DNA from 2 places in the Mesorhizobium sp. M0800 genome. Region 1 is predicted to be linked to the other one. Evidence: predicted binding sites of a transcription regulator. Region 1 holds the regulator's gene; the other holds the start of a gene.
What was found. Region 1 encodes PhoB, which activates phosphate uptake and scavenging genes when phosphate is short. Its sites were predicted from a motif close to TGTCATNNANCTGTCAT; they were not measured.

Region 2: a site for PhoB is predicted at 2,535-2,551, ahead of NKI18_RS26135 (PhoX family protein). Genes of this name have one in related genera too.

What each region holds. Positions count from the first base shown of each region.
Region 1 is NZ_JAMYOZ010000025.1:79,993-84,689, forward strand. Features, by position in the region: gene pstA (phosphate ABC transporter permease PstA) at 1-156, shown strand, start outside; gene pstB (phosphate ABC transporter ATP-binding protein PstB) at 153-956, shown strand; gene phoU (phosphate signaling complex protein PhoU) at 989-1,696, shown strand; gene phoB (phosphate regulon transcriptional regulator PhoB) at 1,713-2,402, shown strand; gene NKI18_RS24565 (ROK family protein) at 2,412-3,656, opposite strand; gene xylF (D-xylose ABC transporter substrate-binding protein) at 3,943-4,697, shown strand, end outside.
Region 2 is NZ_JAMYOZ010000029.1:18,728-23,424, forward strand. Features, by position in the region: gene NKI18_RS26130 (GNAT family N-acetyltransferase) at 1-376, shown strand, start outside; gene NKI18_RS26135 (PhoX family protein) at 477-2,468, opposite strand; gene NKI18_RS26140 (hypothetical protein) at 2,670-3,008, shown strand; gene NKI18_RS26145 (phosphatase PAP2 family protein) at 3,023-3,724, shown strand; partial or broken gene NKI18_RS26150 (sodium-independent anion transporter) at 3,984-4,208, shown strand; gene NKI18_RS26155 (SMP-30/gluconolactonase/LRE family protein) at 4,245-4,697, opposite strand, start outside.

The DNA.
Region 1 (4,697 bases):
ATGGCCAGCCTGCCGGTGACCATCTTCCAGTTCGCTCTCAGCCCTTACGAGGAATGGCAGCAACTGGCGTGGACCGGCGCACTCATAATCACCCTGACGGTTCTGGGCTTGAGCATCCTCGCCCGCAGCCTTACCGGACGCAGAGAGGACAGATGACACAGATGTTGTCCCCAGACATGACGATGGCCGAAACGGTCGCCGAGAAGACGAAGATCGAGGTCAAGAATCTCAACTTCTACTACGGCCAGAGCAAGGCGCTGAAGGACATCAGCCTGTCGCTGCCTGAGCGCAGTGTCACGGCCTTCATCGGCCCTTCGGGCTGCGGGAAATCGACGCTGCTGCGTGTGTTCAACCGCATCTATGAGCTCTACCCAAAACAGACGGCCGAGGGCCAGGTGCTGCTCGACGGCAAGAACATTCTCGACCGGTCGCAGGATCTCAACCTCCTCAGGACCAAGATCGGCATGGTGTTCCAGAAGCCGACGCCGTTCCCGATGTCGATCTACGAGAACATCGCCTTCGGCGTCAGGCTCTACGAGAACCTCGGCAAGTCCGAGATGGACGGCCGCGTCGAACAGGCGTTGAAGCGCGCCGCGCTGTGGAGCGAGGTCAAGGACAAGCTCAACGCCAGCGGCTTGAGCCTGTCCGGCGGCCAGCAGCAGCGGCTCTGTATCGCCCGCACCGTGGCCGTGAAGCCGGAAGTCATTCTGCTCGACGAACCGGCTTCGGCCCTCGACCCGCTGTCGACTGCCAAGATCGAGGAACTGATCGACGAATTGCAAGCCGACTACACGATCGTCATCGTCACCCACAACATGCAGCAGGCGGCGCGTGTGTCGCGCCAGACCGCCTTCATGTATCTGGGTGAACTGGTCGAGTTCGACCGGACCGAGAAGATCTTCACGTCGCCCCGCGAGAAGCGCACGCAGGACTACATCACTGGCCGCTTCGGCTGAGCCGTTCCGATCATGCATATGAGGACAGGACCATGGGCGAACACACAGTCGCTTCTTTCGACGAGGATCTCGAGCAGATCAGCAAGCTGATCCGCGACATGGCCGACCTCGCCGGTTCGATGGTCGGCGGGGCGACCAAGGCCCTGTTGAATTCCGACAACGTGCTGGCGCAACGCGTCGTTTCCGACGACGCCATCATGGATGCGCGTCAACGCGAACTGGACGACCGCGCCATCACCCTGATCGCCAAACGCCAGCCGATGGCCCACGATCTTCGCCATGTGGTCGGAGCGATCCGCATGGCGGGCGACCTCGAACGCATCGGCGACCTTGCCAAGAATATCGCCAAGCGCGTGAGTGCGGTCGGCCTCAGCGCCACGCCGCGGGACCTGTCGCATTCCATCGACGCGATGGCGCAGCTGGTTCTCATCCAGGTGCAGGGTGTCATCGAGGAATATGCTGCAGGCGATGCGGCCGCGTTGGCCAAGCTGCGTGCCGCCGACGAGCGCATCGACGTCAAATACACGTCCGTGTTCCGCGAGCTCTTGACCTACATGATGGAAGATCCGCGCAACATCACCGCTTGCACGCACCTGCTGTTCTGCGCCAAGAATCTGGAGCGGATCGGCGACCATGTCACCAACATCGCCGAAAATGCGTATTATGTGCTGACCGGCGAGCAATTGCCGGTCAATCGTCCGAAGCAGGACGAAACGACAATGTCCGCACCGGTGACATGATGGGGGTGCCCAGCCGATGATCGCACCACGCATAATGGTGGTGGAGGACGAGGAGCCGTTGGGTGTGCTGCTCCGCTACAATCTCGAATCCGAAGGCTACCAGGTCGAGGTGGTGACACGCGGCGACGAAGCCGAGATCCGTTTGCAGGAGAATGTGCCCGACCTTTTGGTGCTCGACTGGATGATACCAGCGGTTTCCGGCATCGAGCTCTGTCGTCGGTTGCGGGTGCGCCCCGAAACCGAGCGGCTGCCGATCATCATGCTGACCGCGCGCGGCGAGGAGAGCGACCGGGTGCGCGGTCTTTCGACCGGCGCCGACGACTATCTGGTGAAACCGTTTTCGACACCAGAATTCATGGCCAGGGTCAAGGCGCTGCTGCGGCGCGCCAAGCCGGAAGTGCTGTCCAGCGTGCTGAAGGTCGGCGACATCGTGCTCGATCGCGAATCGCACAGGGTCTATCGCAAGAAGAGCGAAATCAGGCTCGGGCCGACCGAATTCCGGCTGCTCGAGTTCATGATGCGGCATCCGGGCCGTGTCTTCTCGCGCAGCCAGTTACTCGATAATGTCTGGGGCGAGACAATCTACATCGACGAACGCACCGTCGACGTGCATGTCGGGCGGCTGCGCAAAGCCGTCAACAACGGCCGGATGCCGGATGTCATCCGCACCATCCGCGGTGCCGGCTATGCGATCAGGGAAGATTGACCCGCCTGGTCAGGCTACGTTCTTTCTGACGCTGGGCCTCATTTGCGCGCCCGGCGCGAAAATCTCCTGGTCGACGAAGCTTAACGCCCGCATCGCGCAGCCTTCGCGGATCAGCGGCAATTCGTTCGGCTCTGTATCGAAGGAGATCGAGCCTGAATGCTGACCGCCGGCGGTCTGGGCGATTGCCTTCCGCAAGGCCGGCTCGATCAGATCGAAGGCGGCGGCACTGGCGCCGACCATCGCGACCGGTGCCGGATCGATCAGCGCGAACAGCGAGCCGAGACCGAAACCCAGCGCCTCGCCGGCCTTGCGGTAGGCCTCGCGTTCCGGCCCATCTTTCTCGCGCGCCCGAGCCGCCAGTGCTCGCATGTCGGCGTCGCTGACGTCGGCGACCGGTTCGCTGTCGTCGCTCATCTGCCTGGCGTTGCGCCAGATGGCGTAGTTGCCGGCATAGGCCTCGATGCAGCCGCGCCGCCCGCAACGGCAGAGCGCGCCGCCCGGACGATGGATCATGTGGCCAAATTCGCCGCCCGAGGAATGCGTCCCGGTGAACAGTTCGCCCTTCAGCACCAGCCCCATGCCGATGCCATGCGAAAGCAGGATGGCGATGAAGTCGTCGCGATAGCGATCCGGATTGCGCCAGCGCAAAGCCACCGCCATCATGTTGCAGTCGTTCTCCACCGTTGCCGGGATGCCGAATTCGCCCTCCAGCATGTCGGCAAAGGCGATGTCGGTCTGCGGCGTGATCGGCGACCACAGCATGGCGCGTGCAGGGGAGTCGGTAATGCCCTGAATCGCCAGGGCGATGCGGGCGACACTGCGGACGTCAAGGTCTGGATCCTGCAGCCGGCGCCGGACGATGGCCATGCATTCACGGATCAGCTCGTCGCGCGGCATGGTCAGCGTGTCCAGCCGGCGCTGTTCCTCGGCGACCACCTGTCCCGTATAGTCGATAATGGCGGCCGACAGGAAATTCAGCGACAACACCACGGTCAGCACCGCCGCCGCTTCCGGGTTGAGGGCGAGGCCGACCTGCGGACGACCGCGTTTCAACGAAACGGGCTCACTTGCCTTGCTCTCGGCGAGGATGCCTTCCCGTATCAGGTCGGAAGAGATCGCCGATATGGTCGAATGACTGAGGCCGGTGGTAGCTGCGATCTCAGTACGCGATGGCTGGCCGGCCCGGCGCACCGCCGAGATCACCATCGCCCGGTTGCGCCGGCGCAAATCGTCATGGCGGATTCCGACCGACATTGTTTTGCTTTCCTCCCGGTTGCCGCGGCCGCTCATGAACCGGAAGCCGTCGGTAATGTCCGACAAATAGTGTCGGATGCAGGCAAATAGTGTCAGATGCAGGTGGCGCTGTCATCGTTTATTCCGACGCTCGAAAAAACTCGCAGAGTCATCAAAATCCATCAGAATCGATGTTGACAGCAGCCGGAGATCGGGCCAGTATTTTTTCGAGGCTCGAAAAAATTAGAGCTTCTAAGCTGGTCTTTGAGCCAATTGGTCACGCCGTACGCGGCGCAGGGAGGATATGATGAAGAAATTCACGACCGCCATTCTGGCGGGTGTCGCCATGACGCTGGCGCTGGCGTCGGCGGCGCAGGCTAAAGACAAGGTCATCGGCGTTTCCTGGTCGAACTTCCAGGAAGAGCGCTGGAAGACAGACGAGGCCGCAATGAAGGCGGCCATCGAGGCCGCAGGCGACAAGTATATTTCCGCCGACGCACAGTCCAACCCCGGCAAGCAGCTCACCGACGTCGAGAGCCTGATCTCGCAGGGCGCCAACGCACTGATCATCCTGGCGCAGGACGCCTCGGCCATCGGGCCGGCCGTGCAGAAGGCACTGGACGAAGGCATCCCGGTCGTCGGCTATGACCGGCTGATCGAGAACAAGGACGTGTTCTATCTGACCTTCGACAACAAGGAAGTCGGCCGCATGGAGGCCCGCGAAGTCTTCAAGGTGAAGCCGGAAGGCAACTACGTCTTCATCAAGGGTTCGGGTTCCGATCCGAATGCCGATTTCCTGTTTGCCGGTTCGATGGAGGTGCTGAAGGAGGCCATCGACGGCGGCAAGATCAAGAATGTCGGCGAGGCCTATACGGACGGCTGGCTGCCGGCCAACGCTCAGAAGAACATGGAACAGTTCCTGACCGCCAACGACAACAAGATCGATGCCGTGGTCGCCGCTAATGACGGCACTGCCGGCGGCGTCGTCGCCGCGCTGACGGCGCAAGGGCTGGCCGGATCGGTTCCGGTTTCGGGCCAGGACGGCGACCACGCCGCGCTGAA
Region 2 (4,697 bases), on a different contig from region 1:
TCTGACCCGAGACGATGCTGCTGAGATGCTCGCCCTGGCATTGCTCACCAAGCCTGGCCCATTCACGCTCGAAGCCTTGAGCCTGGGCGATTTTTGGGGTGTGAAAATCGAGGGCAGGCTTGCGGCAATGGCCGGCGAGCGCATGAAGCAACCTGGCTATACCGAACTCAGCGGGGTGTGCTCACATCCGGAATTTCGCGGCGGTGGCCTGGGAAAGCTGCTGTCCCTATTCGTGGCAAACCGGATAGTGGCGCGCGGCGAAGTTCCCTATCTCCACGCCTATGCCAGCAACGTCACGGCCATTACACTATACGAGTCCATTGGCTTCAGGTTGCGAAGCACAATGAATGTGGCCGTGGTTCAGCGCAGCGAATGATTAGTCGGCGCATGATGCGCAGCATGGATGCATCCCGTATCGGAAGGAAGGATTTCGTGTCGCCGAAATCCTTCCTCGAGATGCAAGAGCTGGCTGCGTGTCAGACCGCGATCTTGCCGCCGCCTTGCCTGGTGATGGCAACGACCGCCGGGCGCACCGGCATGTCCGGCTTGAAGTCGGGCCAGCGCGTCGACAAATCCTCATAGTAGGACGGACGGCCGAAAGCCTCCCAGTCCTCGCCGCCGTCGCCCGGATGCTGGACGGCAACGAAGGCGGTCTGGTCGTCCGGCGCAAACAGGGGACCGCACATTTCGGCGCCGATCGGCACGCGGAAGAACAGCTTTGATGTCGCCCGTGCCGGCCCTTCCGTATCGACAGCCCACAGACCGTCGGTGCGGCCGGTGGCTTTCGGGCCCTGGCCGTCGGTGGCGACCCAGAGGCGGCCGGCCGAATCTACCGTGCAATTGTCCGGCATGCCGAACCAGCCATTGGCGGTGGTTGCGGTCGAGAAGGTGGCGCCGACGTCGGCCACAGCGGGATCGCCGCATTTCAGCAGGATTTCCCACTTGCCATTTGTCGCAGTGAAATCGCCGCCGTCCTCGACGATCTCGATGATATGGCCAAAGGCGTTCTCGGCACGTGGGTTGGCGGCGTCAACCTGGTCGGTTTTTCGTTTCGAATTGTTGGTCAGCATGACATAGACCCTGCCGTTGGTGGCATTGGGCTGGATGTCTTCCGGGCGGTCCATCTTGGTGGCGCCGAGCAGGTCGGCGGCGCGGCGCGTCTCGATCAGCACGTCGGCCTGGCTGGCAAAGCCGTTCTCCGCCGTCAGCGGCCCTTGGCCGAAGACGATCGGCAGCCATTCGACCGAACCGTCCTCGGCGAACTTGGCGACATGCAAGGTGCCGTCGTCGAGCAAATTCATGTTGGCGGCGCGGTCGTCCGGGTCGAACTTGCCTGTCGTGACGAACTTATAGGCATAGTCGAAGCGCTCGTCGTCGCCGAGATAGAAGACGACACGGCCATCCTTGGCGACGATCGATTCGGCGCCCTCATGCTTGAAGCGCCCCATCGCGGTGCGCTTCCTCGGCGCCGAAGTCGGATCCTGGACGTCGACCTCGACGATCCAGCCGAAGCGGTTCGGCTCGTTCGGCTCCTTGCCGATGTCGAAACGGTCGTAATGCGCTGCCCATTCATAGGCACCTTCGGGAATGCCGAGGCGCTTGTAATTGGCGGCTTCCTTATGCCCCTGCGGCAGCTCGCCCGAGAAATAGCCGTGGATGTTCTCCTCGGCCATGACATAGGTGCCCCATGGCGTGACGCCGCCGGCGCAATTGTTGATGGTGCCGATGATCTTCGTGCCGGTCGGATCGGCGCTGGTCTTGACGCGGTCGTGGCCGGCGACCGGGCCGGAGAGCGCGATCTCGGTGTTGGAGGTGATGCGGCGGTTGAGCTTGCCGTCGCGAACGACCTGCCATTTGCCTGATACCTTGCGTATCTCGACGATAGTGCCGCCATGCGCCGTCATCTCGACCTCGACTTGTTCCTTGCTGAGGGGCGCCTGCTTGGCCTTGCCGTCGACGATGGTGACGAGGCCCGGAAACATCAGGTGCGGATTGGTGTATTCGTGGTTGACCACCAGCAGGCCGTGCTCGGCCGAGCCGTCGATCGGGATATAGCCGACATAGTCGTTGTTATAGCCGAATTGTCTGGCCTGGGCTTCCGCCGACTGTTTTGTCGGATCGAATTCCGGCGAATCGGCGAACAGCGGATCGCCCCAGCGCAGCAGTACATCGGCGTCATAGCCGGGTGCGACGTGATGCTTGTCGTCGATGCCGGCCTCGAGCTCGTCAAAAGCGAAGGCGGAGCCTTCGGCGGCGCGGGCGTTGTCGGCGGTGATCAGCGCCAGCGGGCTGACGGTAGCGGCTATGGCCGAGACGGCAAGCGAGCTCTTGAGGAAGCCGCGGCGCGAGAACCGCGCGGCGATGATCTCACCCATGGTGCGGTTGTCGGTGGGGTTGGCTCCTGGCCCATCGTTTTCCTCGAGCAGGCTGGTGCGGAAATGGGCGTCAGGGGAGCGATGTTCGGTCATTGGGCCTGCCTCTGGCTGGATGGATTGCTGGAGCGTGTTGCCTGGCCAATCCGGTATCGCCGGCAGGTCACAGTTTGATGACATGCCGGCTAATTGCCGCCTGCGATTTCGTATCCAACATCGGCCCCGCTTGACCGCGACCGGCGCTTCGGAAACAAGAGCTGCGGCAGGCGCGTAGGGACACATCGGGAGAGAACAAAAGTGAGTTTCTGGGGACTTGGGCAGCTCTGCGTTTCGACGGTCATCTTCCTGCTGGCGGCGATGGCCGCAAAACAGTGGGGGCTGGCGCCGAGCCTCGGCAAGATTGTGCTGACGTTGGCGCTCTATTCGCTGGGCAATCTGATCATGCTGAGGCTGATCCGTGAATTCGGCATGTCGGTGTCGTTCAGCCTGTCGGCGGTGATCCAGCTGGTGTCGGTGAATGTGGTGGCGCTGGTCTTCTTCGGCGAGCGCGTCAATGCCTTGCAGGCGACCGGCATCGTGCTTGCCATCGCAGCTGTGGCGCTGATCACGCTCGGGCCCTATCTGCAAAGGCTGTAACTGCGATCGGGCCGATGAAGAAGATTGCAAGCAGACTGCGCAACTGGATCGAATTTCCTGTTCTGCTGGCCGGGTTGGTCATTGCCGGCGGGCTGTGGGGGTTCGAGGAGCTGATGGAGCTGGCGCGGGCGACCACGCCGCATGCCTTCGATACCGAAATCCTGCTTGCCTTCCGCAAGGCCGGGCAGCCCGACAATCCGATCGGACCGGCGTGGCTGGAAGGGGCGATGCGCGACATCACCAGCCTCGGCAGCGCCAGCGTACTGGTGCTGATCACGGCAGCAATGATCGTCTATCTGCTCCTTATCCGCAGGCCAGGCGCGGCGCTTCTCATGTTCGTCGCGGTGGCGGGCGGCCAGCTCCTGTCAAGCGTGCTGAAATTCGACATCGACCGGCCGCGCCCTGATCTGGTCTCGCATCTCGCCGATGTGGCATCGCTTTCGTTTCCGAGCGGCCACGCCATGCTGTCGGCGGTGACATATTTGACGCTGGGCAGCATGGCGGCGCGGTTTTTGCCCGGGCGGACAACGAAGATCTATGTACTCGGGCTGGCGGTGCTGACGACGGTGGTGGTCGGCATCAGCCGCATCTATCTCGGCGTCCACTGGCCGTCCGACGTATTGGCCGGCTGGTGCGCCGGCTTTGCCTGGGCGATGCTGTGCTGGCTTGCGGCACGGTTCCTGCAGCGATGGTTTGGGCGGGCCGACGGCACCTGACTCAAATCAGCCTGTTGATCAGGCCATGACCGCAGCCTGCCAGCAGGAAAACCATCGACAGCAAGGCTGTCGAGGTCGCCAACGCTTTGAATATCTTCACCCGCTCATCCTTTTGAAGTCGTGCCTGTGAAATCGGGATCGCAGTGGATGTCCCGCCAAACGATGCCGAGGTTTGTAGCATCACAGTGCATCGGCTGGCAAAGAGTGCTGCATGTTTGGAGGCAGACCATCAATCCTTGGTGCAGGAAGACGTCGCCGACCGCGCCAGCGCAGGAACTTCATCCTCGACTGTTCGGCGGTGCCGTTCTTCGATTCAACGGCGGCCAATGTCATCGAGGGTGCGGCCCACAAGGCGAGCCGCGCCGGCGTTCGCTTCATTATATCAGGCGCTTCGCCGCAGATACGCCGCATGCTGATCAACCACGGCGTCAAGCGGCCGCTGGTGACTTATACCGCCTCGATCACGGATCGCGGGCGCAGCTGAAGAAAGCCGCGCCCGCCGCCTGAGCCGATGGCTGGCTTAGTCGAGGCCCAATGCCGCGATCTCGCCGTCGTTCATCAGCGGCACGAAGATTGTCGACTTGCCGTCGGTGCCGATGTCGGCGCTGCCCGGCTTGAACGTCGCAACCGCTTGCGGCGTGCCGCCGGCTTTGTAGCGGTAGAGCGTGCCGGTCATATACGCGGTGGCGTAGATGCTGCCGCCGATGGCAACGACGCCATCGAGGTTGGCAAATTTTTCCGCGCCGGGCAGTGGCGAAACGGCCTTGGTGGCAAGATCGACCGAGAGCAGGCCGCCCGGCTCCGCGGTGCTGAAGTCGGGCTTGATGCCCTTGCCCCAGGAAGCGACGATCAGCCGGCCGCCATCGGCGAAGATGCCATTCGGCGAAGCAAGCGCCGCATCCCTGACGAACAGTTCGGGCCGGTCGCCGTCGATGCGATAGATCGTATCGGCAAGCATATCCGTGACATAGAT